DNA from 2 places in the Viridibacillus sp. NPDC096237 genome. Region 2 is predicted to be linked to the other one. Evidence: riboswitches for the same ligand, from Rfam matches in the RefSeq annotation. Region 2 holds a riboswitch; the other holds the start of a gene.
What was found. Region 2 has a riboswitch for FMN ahead of ribD (bifunctional diaminohydroxyphosphoribosylaminopyrimidine deaminase/5-amino-6-(5-phosphoribosylamino)uracil reductase RibD). Riboswitches for the same ligand answer to the same signal wherever they lie in the genome.

Region 1 (9,509 bases), on a different contig from region 2:
TTCTTCTTTTTTCTTTTCCGTAAAATATCGAGTGAGCAGTTAATCGCAATTTTCAATAACCATGTTTTAAAGTAAGTTGGGTTTTTCAATGTTTGAATTGCTTTAAATGATTTGTAGGCAGTCTCTTGCACAACATCTAATGCATCTTCCTTATTTCCTACATATGTATATCCCATACGGTAAATATCAATTTCATATGTTTGAAATAGCTGCAAAAAGGCCCTGTCATCGCCCTTTTGTGCCTTCTCTATTAAGCGATACATTTATACACCTCCTGTCTCTTTAGTTATTAGATGGACGGCAATCTATTTTAGCTTTCTTTTTTACACTTTATTTTTTTCAAAATGAAAAAGCAATGAGGTTCAGGACCTCATTGCTTTTTAATAGTAAATTTAAATATTCTGTTCTTCATAAGAAAATGGTGTCATTCGAGAAGCGATTTTACGTAACGTTAAATCCACGAAAAAGAATACACTTCCTAAAATAAAGCCTGCTGTAGCACATGTTATTGTTTGAAGTGACCAAACTCCACCTTGTGAGTAATAAGCAAAAGAGACTGGAATCACAATACCTGCCCCGAACGCCATATGCAATAATAACGAGTATCCTCTAACATTCATTTTACGCTCGGCTATTCGATCAGCTATATACGACACCAACAAACCGTATGTAAAAATCATAGGAACAACATATACGGTCAATGAAAGAGCATTTTGAAGGAATTGTTCTTCTGGTTGCATGAATAACAAGGGTAATATAAAGAAAGCAATAATTGATGTAAAAAATGCACTTAATAGTTTTCTTTCCGCCATTTACATACATCCTTTCTTATATCGAAGTTTATAACGAAATATCGAATAAAATATATAACATTGTAAAACCTAGATTATAAATTTTCGTTTTTGTATTATTATCTTGCTAAATGTACTAAATTTTTTATTTTATTAACAGTATTATATAATCAATTACCTTTTTATTCAATCATAAAAACCGATGTCTTTTTACAGACATCGGTTGAAGGTTTAATTTAAATAATGCATTCGTTGTTTTTCAATCCATTTTCTCATGCTATTGAATAATAGCATGAAGATGATCATGACGATGAATCCTTTTATAATATTAAAAGGTAATATTCCTAATACAATCATTTTCGTTAATGCGGCTCCAGTTGTAGGAGGCATATTTAAAAAGTAGGTATACATTGGTAGAAATAGCACATAGTTTAGTAAACTCATACCTACAGCCATTGATAATGTTCCAACTACAAACCCAGTAGTTAATCCTTTTGCACTTGAAAGTCGTTTATAGACAAAGTACACAGGTAAGATAAATAGAACTCCTGTTGTAAAGTTGGCAATATGGCCAACTGGCATACCTGTTGGACTTCCTGAGAAAATCCAATCTAGTACGTTTTTAAATAATTCAACTAATATACCTGCTAGAGGTCCCATTGTAATAGCTGCCATTAGAGCAGGTACATCACTAAAATCCACTTCCAAAAATGTCGGAAACGGCGGTAGTGGGAAGTTAAATAGCATTAATACGAAAGAAATACTACTTAACATCCCAATTGCAATCATCTTTTGCAATTTCATGTTCTTCATAATACTTTTCTCTCCTTTTGTAGATCCACTTCAAAAAGAGGAAAGGTATAGTCGTAGCTATGCAAAAAAATACCCTTAAGCACAAAGTGTACTTAAGGGAGAATTTAGGCATAGTCAAATAAGCGTCTCATTGATACTCAAATTGAAAGACGACCGTACCTTCACCTTCTCCCATCCAGACTATACTGTCGGCTTTGGAATCTAACCAAATCCTGCCTTGCGGCTCGCGGGCTCAAGAGTATTGCTTAGTTCTCTAATACCGCCGATCGGGAATTTCACCCTGCCCCGAAGATGAACCATAATTTAATTATAATACACTATAACTATATGCAAAAAAACACGAATTGTAAAGTCTTCTAACTTACAACTCGTGTGTTTAAATTTAATTTACATTTTTTCAATTGGTAAATAGAATGTGAAAGTCGTGCCTTTATCTACTTCACTTTCTACTGTGATTCTACCCTTATGAGCTTCAACAATATTTTTGGCAATAGCAAGTCCTAAACCGGTACCACCCTTACCACGTGTTCTAGCTTTATCTGCTTTATAAAAACGTTCAAATACATACTGCAAATCATCGGCTGGAATCCCAGCGCCGTTATCTTTTACTTGAATACGAGCAAAGGATAGCTGACGGTCAACAATAACTTCTACGCTTCCTCCCACTAGTGTATGACGAATGGCATTATCAATTAAGTTTGTTAATACTTGCTCGATACGGTCTTCGTCCATTTCTAGATGAAGTGTATCTTCAATTGTTGAATTAAATGTCAGGTTCACTTGCTTTTCTTTTGCTACTTGAACAAACTTTTGTGTAATTCTTTCAATAACAGGTGTTATAGGAACAGAATCTTTATATAATCGCATATGTCCTGATTCCATACGAGCTAAGTCTAGCAGGTCTGTTACTAGACGCCCCATTCGCTGCGATTCATCGTAGATGATTTTAATCATCTCTTTCCGCTCTTCTTCACTTGATACGACATCATCCATAATTGCTTCACTATAGCCTTGTAGCATGGCTATTGGCGTCCGCAATTCATGCGAGACATTTGCTATAAAGTCTGAACGTAATTTATCTAAACGATGCTCTTCCGTTTTATCTCGTAACACAGCTACTGCACCACGTACAGAGTTGCCACTGTATAATGGACTAATTGAAATCGCATAGTATGATCGCTCAATTTCGAGTTCTACTTCTAGCTCTTCTTCCAAATCTAAAACATGATCAAGCATATGATAAATTTCAGGCGGAATTGGTTTCTCGCTATTGGCACTCTTATTAATAAACCATTTTTGTAATAACAGCTCTGCAGGTGGATTACTTACTAAAATGGTACGATCTCGATTAAACGTAATTACAGCGTCTGTCATCGATGTCAAAATACTTGATAGCTGTTCTTTCTCTTGGTTAATCACTTCTAAGTGGTGTTTGAGTTGTTTACCCATTTGGTTGAAAGCCGTCGCTAATTGGCCTATTTCATCATTTTGTAAAACAGGTACTTTTGTTTCGAAATTACCTTTTGCTAATTCAAATGCTGCTTCTCTCATCTTACGAAGTGGTGATGTAATTCGGGTTGATAAGAAAAACGCAAAGAATGTTGTTAACATCAAGGCAATGGCCGCTGCTAAAAAGACAATTTTAGTCGTTTCCTTTGTCGTCCTATGTATAGCGTCTGGGCTTTGATAGATAAATATTGCCCCATGTATATTGTTTTCAACATTTATCGGGAAAGCCAAAACGATGTAAGACTCCATGTGCTCTTTTTGTGTTGTCGAAGGTAGCATCATCTCTTTTACAATAGGTGCATTCGATGTAAATACGTTATCAAATGCTTTTTCATTAAGAATTTGTTGTTTAATTCCCTCCTGATTAAGCCCCGCTTGTAATGCAAAAGAAACCTTACCTGGTTTCTCAGCAATCAATGCATTTGTTTCATCACTAAGAACATCTGAAATAATAGCCTTTGTAGAATCAGTTGTTTCACGGTCATTGATGATCCGAGCAATTGTAGATGCTTCTTGACGTAATGAAGATTCTGTTTGTTTAGTATGATAGTTTGATAAAAATTCGAGCATTAACACAGTGAAAACAAACAATACAAATGAAACGAGAAGCAATATGGTTACCCATAGCTTCCCGACAACACTGTTCCACATTCTATTCATTGACTACCTCAAATTTATATCCTACGCCCCATACTGTTACAATCATTTTCGCCGCATCTTCTGAAACGCGATTTAGTTTTTCACGTAATCGTTTCACATGCGTATCAACTGTACGTAAATCACCAAAGAAATCGTAATGCCATACTTCTTTTAACAATTGCTCTCTATCGAATACTTTATCTGGTGATTTTGCTAAAAAGTATAATAATTCGTATTCCTTCGGTGTTAAATTCACTTCCACTCCATCTGCAGAAACACGGTGTGCGTCATGATCGATTGTTAAATGTGGAAATACCACTAAGTCTTTTGATGCAGAAGTTGTTGATATTGGTGAGAAAGCCGCTGAACGACGTAAAATAGCTTTTACGCGTAAAACCACTTCACGAGGGCTAAATGGTTTTACAATATAATCATCCGCCCCTAGTTCAAAGCCTGATACACGGTTTGCTTCTTCGCCTTTCGCCGTTAAAAGAATAATTGGCGTTGTTTTTTTATCACGGATTTCTTCGCATACTTGTAGTCCGTCTTTTTCAGGCATCATTATATCAAGAAGAATACAATGATAGTCATTTGCTAATGCTTTTTCAACTGCTTCTTCTCCATTTTCAGCTTCTTCTACTTCGTATCCTTCACGTTCTAAATACATTCTTAATAAACGGCGGATACGATCCTCATCATCTACTACTAATATTGAAATTTGTTCATTCACAACTATTCCTCCCAAAACCATCTATATGTCTATTGTACAATTAGGCTATCAAAATGAAAAGAAAAGCCTTTTCCTATAAAGGAAAAGGCTTTAGCTTTGCTACAATCCTAAGCCGATTATTAACCAGCGTATGAGTGAAGACCTGCAATGATTAAGTTAACAGCAACTAGGTTGAACATAATGATAACAAAACCAATTACTGCTAACCAAGCTGACTTCCCACCTTGCCATCCTTTTGAAAGGCGTAAGTGTAAGAATGCCGCATAGAATAACCATGTGATAAGTGCCCAAACCTCTTTAGGATCCCAGCCCCAGAAACGAGACCATGCTTCTTGTGCCCAAATCATCGCGAAGATTAATGCACCAAGTGTAAATACTGGGAAACCGATCAATACAGAACGATAACCAATTTCATCCATCAGTTGTGAATTTGCACGTTTTGCGAATGGTTGCATGATAACTGCAATTGGTTTACGAATGATTAAACGAATTAGACCGTATAAAAGTGTACCAATTAGGATTGACCAAACAACTGTAGTCAATTTTTTTGCATTGACGATTGCTGGTACGTTAGCAATTGGCTCCATCTTATCTGAAGTCAATAATTCTGATTGATGCATTCCGAACAATGCTGGTGTATTATACGTAATTTCCTTAGGTGCACCATTTTTATCTACGTAGCTAAATTTTGATTCATAGCCTGTTACATTAAATGTTGTCGTAACCGCTACGAATCCTAACACAAGCACTAAGGCATACATAACAACTTCTATCCAGAAACTCTGTTTAGACCTTTTTGTAAGGTCGATATTTTTTAGTAAGTAAATTAAACCTGCAACAGCACTAATTGCTAGAATAGATTCTCCAATAGCTGCTGTAATTACGTGAATGTATAACCAGTAACTTTTTAGCGCTGGAATCAATGGGTTTACTTCACGAGGGAACATACTAGCATAAGCAATGATAATAACTGCAATTGGTAAAGCAAAGAGTCCAAGTGCCGGCACTCTATAAATAAAGTAAATTAAGATAAATGCTCCTACAACAAACATGCCGAATGCTGTCGTAAATTCAAACATATTACTAACGGGTGCATGTCCAGCATACACCCATCTAGTAATGAAATAACCTAGGTTTGCAATGAATCCAACAAGCGTAACAATAATTGCTAATGTACCCCATTTTTTACCTGCATCAGCGGATTCATCTTTTGAACCACCTTTAACTGCACCACCAAAAAGTAATGTAGCTACTAAGTATGCGACGAATGCCACAAATAGTAAATTTCCGCTTAAGTCAATTAAACTCATAAGGTGTTGTCACCTTCCTTTTCTCTGTCTTTCAACTTCTTGTCAGCATCCTCTACTTTTTGATCCTCATCATGTTGATCTATATATGCTGGAAGATGTGCATATTCCGTAACTGCATCCAAGTCTTTTTTCATACTGAACCAGTTTTTGTTTGTATGGGACGCCATTAATAAACGACCATCTTTTGTTTTTAATAGCCATAAACGGCGGTGACTCCAATAAGAACCAATTGATACACCTAACATAAAGATTATGCCACCTAGCATTAAAATCGAGAGTGTCTTATCTTTACGAACTGTTAAACCTGATACGTTACGTGTATCAACCGAACTAAATTTCATTGCATATTTATTTTCACCAAATGGTTCTAATGTTTTTTTTATAGCTACAAAGCTCGTTTCGCCTTTTGGTGTTTCAGGTGTGTACATATCAAAAATGAATGCTGGATTATTTGGTAAAGGTGAAGCCGTTTGTGGTTCACCGTCTTCAAAACCAGCAAAGTCAGGGAAGTATCTTTTCAGAACAACCTTACTACCTTTGCCAACTTTATATTCTTTTTCAGGGTTAGTTAAATCAATTGCAACAGCACCAAGTGATTTCCCTGTCTTTATATCCGTTAAATTGAAATGCATCGTTTTTAACTCGTTCAGACGGAAATCCATTTGATAAATTGCATAACCATCATTTTTTAATGGCTTATTTACAATAATTGGCGTTTCTTTTACTAGAGTTAAATTAGATGTGTCACCAGGAACTGCATCGTCTGGTGCTTTAAATAGCTTAACATCTGTCTGATAGTTTTTCGCAACTGCATTAACCGCTTTTTTAGATTCGTTAAATTCTTCTTTTTGTTCGTCTTTTGAATATGTTTCAAAAGTAAATTTTTTACTTTCTAAATAATAGCCTTCCATTCCTGGAATAGCCATTGTTTCACCTTCGCGGATCCAAAGTGTTTTATCAATGTAAAAACCCGGCATTAGGCGGAGCATAACACCAAATAGGAAGATGATTAAACCGACATGGTTAATATATGGACCCCATCTAGCAAAACGGCCCTTTTCAGCTAATAACGCGCCCTCTTCACGACGAACATTGTATTTCATTTCTTTCATTTTCGCTTCTGTAAGATCGAATGCTTTATCAACTTCTACTGCTGACATTTCTCCCGAAGCAAAAATACGTTGACGCTTCAAGAAGTTTTCATGACGTTTTACACGTTGATTTTTTAGAGACTTGTATAATGGAATACCTCGGTCTAGACTGGCAACAATAATTGAAATACCAAGCATGCCAATTAATGTTTGGAACCACCATGAACTATAAATATCAGCTAATCCTAATTTATAGTAAATTGATCCGAATGTACCGTAAGCGGCTTTATATGCTTCCGCAGCGTCCTCGTATTCTGTAAGCGATACATAAATAACTTGAGGTAAAAATGTACCAATACCTGCTGCAACTAACGTGATAATAATAATTGCAACTCCAACTTTTACACTTGAGAAGAAGTTCCAAATTTTATCAATAATCGTTTTGTTATACGTTTTTGATCGAATTGCGGTTCCCTCATAACGCATATCAGCTAACTTTCTACTCTTTTCCTCTTCAGTAAGAGGATTACCACACTTTTCACATAGAGTTGTGCCTTCTGGGTTCTCGTGACCGCATTCACAAATAATTTTTTTCATCCTTTAGAACTCCTTACTATGGCTGGATATCTGAAAAGAATTCAGCTAACATTTCACTCGTCATTTCACCTTCATAAACTCGAACAACTTTTCCTTTCGGATCAATAAAGACAGATGCAGGTAATTTATCCACATTGTAAGCTCTGGTCACACTTTTTGTTTTATCAATAACAACTGGGAACTCTAAATTGAAGTCAGAAATGAAATTTTCCACTTCAAAAACGGTTTGAGCTTGATTGATTGAAATCACTTCAATCCCCTGATCTTTAAATGCCTTATATTGGTCGTTGATTGCTGGCATTTCTTTTTTACAAGGTTTACACCAAGTGCCCCAGAAATTTAACATGACACCTTTACCTTTATAGTCAGATAAGCGATGAGTTTGGCCATCAAGATCGACTAGAGAAAAATCCGGTGCCTCTGCTCCAACTTTCAATAAAGGAATCTCATCCTTTGTAGCTGTTGTATATATCGTATATCCTATTGCTGCAACAAGTATTGCTAAAATTAGTGTTCGTACATAAAATCTTTTTTTCTTTTTATCCATGCTCAAAGTAGACCTCCTAAAAAACATCCAAAACAATCTACCTAATTATAGCAAAGTTTTGAATGACGGAATTTTATATATTTGAAGTGTTTGTGAACGTTTCCATTCCGTACATAGTGTTTTTTGTTTCACCTATAACAGGCCATCTTGTGTTGTTTTATGCTATGTAAAATTGGTTAAGACGTTTAGAAAGGTACTTTCTAAACGTCTTATACCTATTTTGGAATGTTAACAATTATTAATATACATAAGGTTTACCCTATTTTACCTGTCTCAGCTAATACTCTTAATTGTTTTACTTCATGATGTGTCAATTCTCTTGACTCACCCGCATTTAACCCATGCAAAGTTAAGAAGGCAAATTGTTCACGTTTTAATTTTTGTACAGGGTAACCCACTGCTTCAAACATACGTCGAACTTGGCGATTACGACCTTCATGAATTGTGATTGCCACAATTGCCTTGCCTGATTTGCTATCTGAAGACATTAATCTCACGCGTGCTGGAGCAGTCTTGCCATCTTCTAGCATAACGCCACGCTCTAATTGTCTCAATGCTTCTCTTGTAGGAATTCCTTTTACACGAGCTACATATGTTTTATCAATTTTGAATTTTGGATGTGTAAGTTGGTAAGAAAATTCACCGTCATTTGTTAATAACAGTAAGCCTGAAGTTTCATAATCCAAACGACCAACAGGGAAAATGCGTTGTTCAACTTCGGGGAATAAATCTGTTACTGTTTTACGACCTTTATCATCTGTTACAGCTGAAATAATACCTCTTGGTTTATATAGAAGATGATATACTTTACGTTCTTTTTCTAATTTAACTCCTTCTACTTCTACTGAATCAGAAGGAGAGACTTTTGTGCCAAGCTCTCTAACTACCTGTCCATTGACTTTTACTAAGCCTTGCTTAATCATTTCTTCTGCTTTTCTACGTGATGCAATCCCTGCATACGCTATTACTTTTTGTAGTCTTTCCATTCGTTCACCTCATAAGTTAAATACTATTAGCCTGTCCAAAATTATTGCACACTTTCTACTATAAGAAAAGTATTAGTACCTTAATAAAGTCCTTAACTAATATGTTTGTATACAGTTCGTCTGCTTTCTATATCACTTTTTTTACTAAAACCGAAAAAGGCTGCTAATATAAGCAGCCTTTTCTCTACTTAACTATTCATTTCCACTTTACATCAACGATTGCATCCTTTACTGGTTGTTCATCTATATAAAATGACCATCTACCTATCGAGTCTTTTGTTTTGGACCTTGGCAACTGTAAGATATGTTTCACTTTTTTAACTTCTTTTTTCGTCAGAAGCAAGTGCTGTGGCTCTGTTAATTTGATATCAATATCTGATTGTACTGAATACGTACCGGCTTTAGCGATTATTTCGTTAGTATAGTGTTTAAACACGTAATCAGCGAAATTACTATGCACAACCCAATCATTGCCTTCATTGATCGTTACTACAAT
Region 2 (9,509 bases):
ACAGGAATTACTTATTTTAGAAAAAAGGAGATTGGATGAATAACAGCTGTTCCTATTGAGATGTCTTAGCAATGGACATAATAAAAAAAGTCATCTTGTCTCAAGAAATAGACCTGTTTCCTTATGACAAGATTTCATAGTTATTAGTGTTGATTGACAATAAAGTTAAGGTACACCAATTATGAGTACCATCTAAAGTGATTGTTTATCTGAAATAAACAAAAGCCATCCATCTAGTCTTAACTTAGATGAATGGCTTTTTACGTACTTTAAAATAGTAAGAAACACTATATTTATTTTGATTCATTTGTCTGCTTTTCAAAATCGCATAGATCAATCCATTTCTGAATAGACAATATTACCTCATTGAATGCCAAACCGTTTGGTGTTAATTCATATTCAACTTTTTTTATCGAAGAGTCAATTAGCTTTTTATTGATTAGGCCTGCGTTTACTAGTTCGTTTAAACGTTCTGTTAGTAAGCGGTCAGAAATTCCAGGGATCATGGTGTGAATTTCGTGATAACGTTTAGGACCAGATAAAAGAGAATAAATAATCATCCCCATCCAGCGTTTTCCGATAAATTCGATTGCTTGATGGTAGCTGCTACAAATATGTGTACAATTCGGTTGATTCATAAAACAACCTCCCGCCTGTGAATGCATTTTCTTCTATTGTAACATATAATACTTTTTTATTGACGTATAAACTTACTAATGGTAAGATTTTGTATATCAACTTACCTTAAGTAAGTTTTAGGGGGAAACATAATGTCAACAAAAACAGAATCAAATTTATATACACTTATGCAAGAAAGAAAATCAGTTCGTAAGTACGATCCTACATTTAAAATGACTCAAGCACAACTTGAGGAAATCATTAAAGAAGCGACTAGTGCGCCATCTTCAAGTAACCTGCAAGCCTGGAGATTCCTTGTTATTCAAGATGAAGAAACGAAAAAAGAACTTCGTACAATTGCTAACAATCAAGAACAAATTGAAACATCTTCAGCAGTTATTGCCGTTATAGGTGATGCTGAAATGTACAAAAACGTAGAAAAAATCTACACACAGAATGTAGCAGAAGGCCATATGGATGAAGCTCAAAAGAACATCACGATTGAAAATACACTTCGTATGTACCCATCTGCACCAGTAGAAGTAAGAAAAAGTATCGCAACTTTTGATGCAGGTTTAATTTCAATGCAACTTATGCTTATTGCAAAAGAAAAAGGTTTGGATACAGTAACTATGGGCGGATTTGATAAAGTGAAATTTGCTGGGCGATTTGAATTACCAAAAAATCAATTCCCAATTGTATTAATCGCTATCGGTAAAGCAGCTGCACCAGCATTCGGTTCATCTCGTTTACCGTTAGAAGATATTGCTCGGTTTATCTAAATAACTTTGAAAGTGTAACATTCAACATTCAGCAGAAACTAATTTGTTTCTGCTTTTTTTGTATGAATTTTTATAAAAGTTAGGGATAAAAAGGAAATGAGATTTATAAATAAGTAAAAAGTAAGTGAGTTAAGAAGATACATAATAGATCGTTAAGAGTGGTGTGTATCTATTAGGGAAGAAAGGAGAGCAATTTATTATGAGTTACTATTTATAATAGTCCCTTTTATTCCGTTTACCAAAATAAGATATTGTGCAGTTTATCTAAACAACTTTTAGGAATAAAAGGGAAAATCACGTTGTTAATAGAATTATATAAATTACAAAGGAGAGTTAAAAGATGAATAATAGTTTACTACGAGTTGGAACTACATATATCCCAGTAACTAATGTAGACCTGTCTGTAAAGTGGTATATAAATAATTTGGGTGCGGAATTGAGTTATCAAGATGAAGAAAAAGCGATTCTTAATCTAGCAGATCAAAGTTTTTTCTTAGTGAAAGCGAAAGAAAATCAGAGTTCAAATTTTATCGACTGTAACGGTAATGAGCGTTTCTCTATGACGTTTGAAGTAGATGGATTAAGTGCATTAGAAGAAATACATAGCGTTTTTATAGAACGTAAAATGGAAGTCGGTATTATTGAAGATAGAGGACATACAGGAAGAAACTTTGTTTTTGCTGATTTAGATGGGAATAAATTTGATGTGTGGAGTGAATTAAGTCCAAATTTTAAAAAAATCAAAAACATGATAAGTAAATAAGTAAATAAGTAAATAAGTAAAGCACATAGTATCAGGCGTGGTTGATCTGGCATATATAGAGAGAGGTAGGGCACATCAATGCTACAATATTATTCAAGCGTAAGTGGAAAAGGTAATAAGGTTGCTATTTTTCTCCCTGGTACAGGATGGTCTGGAGGAATGGGTATGCCTATAGCGGATGCATTAAATACTGATTACATTACACATATGATTGATCTTCCTGGTATCGGGAAGAGTACTGGGATTGAAGGAGTAGTAACACAAAGGGATATGGCAGACTGGCTACATGGCTATATCGAAAAGAATCATTTGGATAAAGTTAATATCATTGGCCATTCTTTAGGGGGTATTATTGGTTTAGCCTACGCATTCTATTATCCCAAGAAAGTAGATCGACTGATACTTTTAGATATCGGATATGCAAGGGTTGATCGTTTCCCTGTTAAAATGTTCGGTAAATCTGGATACTTTTTACCCATCATTAGTATTTGCCATAAATTATTTGGACAAGGTTTTTTAGGGAAAGAATCAGGTGATGAGCAAATATCAAAGCCCAAAACAGAGGAAGAAATAAAGGCAGTAATCGAAAAGTTTGAATTCGAAGATAGTCCTTTTATTAGAGAAGCCATTGAAAACCAACGATCAAGTAATCTATCAGGTATTAGTTTGTTGTTAGCGGCTTATAGGAGCAATCCACCTAAAATCTTAAAAACAATTCAAATACCTTGTTTGCTACTATACGGAAATCGGGAAAATAGTGCAGCAGCTGCGCAACGAAAGGTAAAGAGAGAAGTAGAGGGAATAAAATCAAACCAAGTTAAAGTTCAAATGTTAAAGGGTGATCATTATGCCCATGTGCAGGATAAAAAAGCTATAGAGTATATCAGTACATTTTTGGCTTAATAGAGGCAATGCAATGAAATCGTTAAAAGTCAAAAACTTAGTGGTAAAATAAATAGAATTGGTAAAAATTTCAGACCATTTATCTTCAAATTAGAAGATGGATGGTCTAATTTATTGTGCAAACAATTTATACATATTATTTTTAGGATTTGTTTAACTTGATTGTGTTTTTTTAAAATAAGCGTATTTGAGATTTTATTCTAAGATTCCCCCCTTCTATGTTATGAAAACTTCCTTTTTCTTAACTAAGGTAACTTAGTTTATTATTTTGGAGCTAATGGTTAAGTATAATGACAACTAAAAAATAACAAAAAAACGTTCAGTAAGTCTAGACAAAGACGAGTTGAACGTACCTTTTGTTTGTAATTAAAATAATTATGCTATAAATTTCGTAAACCAAGCAATATAATGAGCTCCTGGAATGAAAAAGACTTGTGCTAAAAGCGTCCCGAACAAGCGGGAAGTCATCATCATAATTGACATGCCTTTAAGGTTAGAGTAATTACCTCTTTGATTAATGACGTCATCTGCAAGAATAGATATTCTTGGGTCGATAAAGATGATAAGCAAGATAGTAGCAAGTCCGTTAATAAGACCAGATGCCATTATTGCTGTTGAAGCTCTATCTGGTGCTAGTAAAGATGCATATAAGGCAGATAAAACACCGATTGTATAAATAGCTGTAATGACCATGTTAATGGCAAATAGTTTGATTGGAATATCTTTTAAATGAATATTCTTCAAATAAGAAAGTTTTGGCAAGTGGATATGTTTTAGTCCGCGCTTTATGTATGCAAATGTGAAGCCCTTTTTAATAAGCGACGGAATAGAACCCCTTTCTTCTGCTAAATGGATAATTGCCCTTGAGAAAATGGCGATAAAAGTTGGGAGTAATAGTATCCCAAAGATTGTACCAATTGTGGAAGATGCAATAATCACCCTAAATTGACTTTCTACAAATTCTAATGTATTTTCTTTAGGTGCTTTATCAATTAAACTTCCAGTAAAAGGCTGCTGCATCATATTAGCAAGCCTCGAAACCATGACCATTAAGTTGAATAAGGATAATGCGGAAGCAAGTAGTTTAACCCTAGCACCAGATAATCGAACAGCATAGGCAAGTGTTTCGATACAATGGATAATTAGGATAAACAGCGCAATTAATATTAATTTCTCAGTGAATAGTTCTGAAATAAAATCACCTTCTCTTAAATGATATATTAGCATAATCAAACGATAAAAACTGATTTTAGACATAGGCTACGAATAGATATTTTTATTGATACCATATTTTGTTATTATTAAACGTAAAGGACAATACCAAGTTACGTAGTATAAACGTTGAAATTAATTAATGTCTTAAATCTTAATTCTTATTAAATGAAGGACGTACATATAGAGGCAATTCTTTTCCGAAATAATACTTATATAAGTGAGGTGTAAAAGTGCAGGCATTGATAATTCGTTATATTGCTTTGTTTTTTACTATTGGCGTATTTTTGATACATATTTTGTTGAATGGTGGACCCATTACAAACGCAATTATTCTAGTCACAGTTACTCTGTGCTTATATTTTACAATCCCACTTAGCAAAATACCTGTAGTTAATTATTTGATCATAGTGCTAATAATCCCAATTGGTGCATCATTTTCTATTGATATTATTTATTTATTGCCAATGCATGCATTTTTTGCAATGGAGGGAGCTTTTCAACTTAGGCAACGGGAGCACACTATATATATATGTTCTTTAGGTATCGTTTGCACAGTAATCACTTTATTTAAGCTCACTCCATTTGTAAGTTTGTTACTATTTATTGCAATTTGTAAAAGCTCTTACTTTGTAAATCATTTTTTTTGGAGTGTTAAAGAAAAAGGCGAGCTCTATACAGAACAAGAACAACTAGCACGTGCAGAAGAGCGCACAAAGATGACGAGAGATATCCATGATTCAGTTGGACATAAGTTAACGGCATTGCTAATGCAGTTAGAGGTACTCTCAATTGAAAATAATATAAAAGGCATCGAAGACATAAAAGAATATTCAGCCAGTTTAAAATACCATCTTCCCCAGATAATTCAGTAGGACGATTATATAATTCTACATAGTGCACATTAAAACCATGTTCATCTAGTAAAGCAACATACTCTGCTACGCTTGGAAAATACCAAGGGAACTTTTCTGCTTTGTACTCATAACCTAATTCACAAAATGATTGCTGAATTGCTTCTACAATGGATTGAATATTACCTTTTCCACCCAATTCGCGACAAACGACCACCATCTTTTAAAGCTTCATAAATACTTGCAACGGCCTTTTCTTAAGATTTCATCCAATGTAACGCAGCGTTAGAAAAAACGGTATGAAACTGGTTTGAATAACCAAGGTGTTGTGCATCTTTGACGTGGAAGGGAATATGCTCGAATTTTTGGCTTGCTTGTTCATTGATGCAGACTGGTCAATCCCAATGACTTTTGCACCTGTTTCAGTAATTTGTGCAGCTAAATCACCTGTACCACAACCGACATCTAAAATTTGCTCTCCTGCTTTTGGATTAAGAAAGGAAATTAATCCTTCACCATATTTAGAAACAAATTGATGCTTCGTATCATATAAAGTTGTATTCCAAGTACTATTCATTCTGCTCACTCCTTTTCTTAAGAAAACTATACTGCTAACTGGAATGATAAAGAAATAATTAAAAAGTGGATTTTTGAAAACGATTTCGAATTAAAAGGTTAATAAGGAACCGTTTTATTTCAAATAGTTATCTCAAGTCAGATTTACTGAATAAATACTAAGAATAAATCAAAAGAAAATGAACAAATTATAGTGGATGGAGGTGATTATTAATGGCGAATAACAACCAAGAAAAAAATAAAGTGAAAAAGAATAATGACTTAGGTCGTGAAGAATTTGGTTATGGGTTTGATTTGAGTCCAGATGACTTTGATGTGGTTGGACAAAATGATGAAGCACATAAACAACATAATCATGAAGATAAACAAAAACCGAATAATAAAAATAATGCTAGAAGAATAAACGAATAAGCAACTTGAATATAGGAGTGCTGCATATGAAACAATATTAAATTGTTTTATTATGTAGTGCTTTTTTATTATGCATGTTTAAATTTTTGTATGAGAACAGATAACTTAACTATTATGAAAGTGGATGTTCTTGCAGTTGGATAGGATTATTAAATTAAAATGACAGGATATTCATGGAGGGATTTTAGTAAATATTCGGTGTGTCATATACATAAAATATTAAAACGACTTATATAATAGTTTAAGGTTATTTTCAATAGTATGTACATTACGACAGAAAACAATGTGATGAGGTTTTTAAAGCATAATTTTAATAATAAAAAGGAGGATATAATGAGAATAGGATACCGTTCTATTTCCGTAATAGTTAACTTATTTCTCGGCTATTTATCTTTTTTTATAGGTGTATTATGGTTCATGACAATAATGTACGCTTCGCATTCTTTCGGATTGAGAGTGGACTCTACTTTCGATGATGGTTTACTAGGTATCTTTTTAATTCTTTCTATCATTGCAACGGCTATTTATATTCCGGCTTGTATTAATTTAAACAGCATAATTAGACCGAAATTAGAAATGAAAAAATGGAGTTTTATCACTTTTATATCCATAGTTTTTATCCTTGGTTTTTGTATTATTACTTTAACTATACAGTGAACGGTTGTTGGTAAATAAAAAAAGTTACATTTTTCCGTGATATGTAACAGGCCGATAAAGCCCAATACATCAAGATTTTATGAGTGATTTCATTTTAGTATGTTCTCAATCAATCATATAGAAATTAAAAAAACTCTAGTTTTTAAATAACTAAAGTGCTATGGTATTTACATACAATATAATAATCCTTCGGGGTCGGGTGAAATTCCCAATCGACGGTGATGAAGTAAATCTTCTAAGCCCGTGAGCCTTTTTAAGGCAGGATTTGGTGCGAATCCAAAGCCGACAGTATAGTCTGGATGGGAGAAGGATGTAGAGAATATCAAAGTCTTATTAAAATCTCGTATTTTAATAGGTTTATTTAGTATTGATAATTTCAAATCTCCTATCAAACTCCGTAGTGTGCTATGGGGTTTTTTTGATGCCCTAAAGCTAGAATGTATTGTTGTCAATTTCATATGTAATATCCTTCGGGGTCGGGTGAAATTCCCAATCGACGGTGATGAAGTGAAGCTTCTAAGCCCGTGAGCCTTTTTGAGGCAGGATTTGGTGTGAGTCCAAAGCCGACAGTATAGTCTGGATGGGAGAAGGATGTAAAGAATATCAAAGTCTTATTAAAAATCTCGTATTTTAATAGGTTTATTTGCTTATGATATTTTGGACAACTCCTATCAAACTCCGTAGAAATCTATGGAGTTTTTTTGCTGTAAAAAATTGAATATGATCGTCCTTCGGGGTCGGGTGAAATTCCCAATCGACGGTGATGGAGTAAAACTCCTAAGCCCGTGAGCCTTTTTAAGGTAGGATTTGGTGCGAATCCAAAGCCGACAGTATAGTCTGGATGGGAGAAGGACAAATAGATAACACGCAATTCCTTTTGAAAATAGTATTTCAATAGGTTTATTTAATGATGCGTTTATCTAAAACTCTCCCAAACTCCCTAATTATATTAGTGAGTTTTTTATTTATTTAAATGGGAGGTTTATCACAATGCATGACGAGTATTATATGGATTTAGCTTTGAATTTAGCGGCAGTTGCCGAAAATCAAACGTCGCCAAATCCGGTAGTTGGAGCAATCATTGTAAAAGAAGATGAAGTGGTTGGTATTGGAGCGCATCTTAAGGCTGGTTCTCTTCATGCGGAGGCGCATGCACTCAAAATGGCAGGAGAAAATGCTATCGGCAGTACGATGTATGTCACTTTAGAGCCTTGTAATCATTTTGGTAAAACCCCCCCCTGTACGATGGGTATATTGAATGCAGGTGTGAAAAAAGTAGTGATTGCAACACTTGATCCAAATCCCAAAGTAGCAGGAACAGGTGTTGCAAAACTAAAAGCAGCGGGCATTGAGGTTGAAGTAGGTATCGGTGAAGCGGAGGCTTTGAAATTAAATAAAGCCTATATGTATTTTATGAAACAGAAGTTGCCCTTTGTCACGTTAAAGCAAGCCATCACATTAGATGGGAAAATTGCTACAATTCATGGACGTAACGAAAATATCACAGGTAAAGAAGTTCAGCAGGATGTTCATCTTAAAAGAGCGCAATCTGATGCCATTTTAGTTGGAGTTGAAACAGTTTTAAATGATAATCCATTACTTACAAATAGATTTGCAAAAAGTAATAAGCAACCGATACGTATCATTTTGGATACTCATTTAAGAACGCCAATGAATGCCAAAGTTGTCATCGATCAAACAGCACCAACGTGGATAGTTGTTGGCAATGAAGTCACATCTATTCAAATTACAAGATTTGCACAAGCCAATGTACGTATCATCCAACTTGAAACAAAATCCATCGTAATTCAGGATGTCCTTACAGAGTTAGCACGTCGTAATATTGTCACGCTTTATGTGGAAGGGGGCAAGCGTATAAGTTCTAGCTTTGTCAATTCTGGTCTAGTCAATGAAATGATTACTTACATAGCCCCTAAATTAGTAGGTGGCCATGATGGAATTGGCATGTTTGAACATTTAAACGTAACAAGCATGGATAATGCTGTCCCATTAAAGATACAGCAAGTGGAACAAATTGGTGAAGTCATTAAAGTGATATCGAGATTGGGGGATTAGGGTATGTTCACAGGTATTATTGAAGCAAAAGGGAAAATTAAAGTTCTGACAAAGGGTATGGACAGCATGAAGGTTACCATTGAAGCTGGAGACATTATGTCGGATATGCAACTTGGCGATAGTGTAGCAGTAAATGGTGTATGCTTAACAGTTTCGCATTTTACCCAACGAGAATTCACTTTAGATGTCATGCCAGAAACAGTTAAAGCGACAACAATTCATTCCTTAAAAGTAGGGCATTTGGTGAATTTGGAAAGAGCGATGGCAGCAAACGGTCGATTTGGCGGTCACTTTGTTTCAGGCCATGTTGATGGGATAGGTACAATCGTTAGAAAAACAAAGCAAGCAAATGCGGTCTATATCGACATCTCTATCTCACGAGAACTTAGTCAGTTTTGTATACCGAGAGGTTCAGTTGCCATTGATGGAACAAGCTTGACGATTTTCGATAAACAACCTGAAAAACTCACTGTTTCACTTATTCCACATACGTATCAAGAAACGATTTTCGCTCTTAAAGAAATAGGACAACAAGTGAATATTGAAACGGATATTTTAGGCAAATATATTATCCATCAATTAAAGAATAACGAAGGAACTTCAGCAATTACAATGAATTTTTTACAACAAAACGGATATTAAAACGGGCGGTGTATA

Region 1: linked by a shared signal. The riboswitch ahead of ACQKMD_RS00845 (ECF transporter S component) and the one ahead of ribD (bifunctional diaminohydroxyphosphoribosylaminopyrimidine deaminase/5-amino-6-(5-phosphoribosylamino)uracil reductase RibD) in region 2 are both predicted to bind FMN.

The regions. Positions count from the first base shown of each region.
Region 1 covers NZ_JBNNTI010000001.1:168,090-177,598, forward strand. The annotation lists gene ACQKMD_RS00835 (sigma-70 family RNA polymerase sigma factor) at 1-263, opposite strand, end outside; gene ACQKMD_RS00840 (hypothetical protein) at 393-812, opposite strand; gene ACQKMD_RS00845 (ECF transporter S component) at 1,023-1,604, opposite strand; FMN riboswitch at 1,764-1,901, opposite strand; gene ACQKMD_RS00850 (ATP-binding protein) at 1,992-3,773, opposite strand; gene ACQKMD_RS00855 (response regulator transcription factor) at 3,766-4,482, opposite strand; gene ccsB (c-type cytochrome biogenesis protein CcsB) at 4,602-5,792, opposite strand; gene resB (cytochrome c biogenesis protein ResB) at 5,789-7,480, opposite strand; gene resA (thiol-disulfide oxidoreductase ResA) at 7,497-8,027, opposite strand; gene ACQKMD_RS00875 (pseudouridine synthase) at 8,282-9,013, opposite strand; gene ACQKMD_RS00880 (D-alanyl-D-alanine carboxypeptidase family protein) at 9,210-9,509, opposite strand, start outside.
Region 2 covers NZ_JBNNTI010000037.1:1,796-11,304, reverse strand. The annotation lists gene ACQKMD_RS17070 (winged helix-turn-helix transcriptional regulator) at 294-638, opposite strand; gene ACQKMD_RS17065 (nitroreductase family protein) at 771-1,400, shown strand; gene ACQKMD_RS17060 (VOC family protein) at 1,741-2,163, shown strand; gene ACQKMD_RS17055 (alpha/beta fold hydrolase) at 2,242-3,066, shown strand; gene ACQKMD_RS17050 (lipid II flippase Amj family protein) at 3,442-4,293, opposite strand; gene ACQKMD_RS17045 (histidine kinase) at 4,512-5,153, shown strand; gene ACQKMD_RS17040 (class I SAM-dependent methyltransferase) at 5,398-5,709, opposite strand; gene ACQKMD_RS17035 (hypothetical protein) at 5,922-6,119, shown strand; gene ACQKMD_RS17030 (hypothetical protein) at 6,453-6,776, shown strand; FMN riboswitch at 6,958-7,091, shown strand; FMN riboswitch at 7,239-7,372, shown strand; FMN riboswitch at 7,500-7,633, shown strand; gene ribD (bifunctional diaminohydroxyphosphoribosylaminopyrimidine deaminase/5-amino-6-(5-phosphoribosylamino)uracil reductase RibD) at 7,767-8,852, shown strand; gene ribE (riboflavin synthase) at 8,856-9,494, shown strand.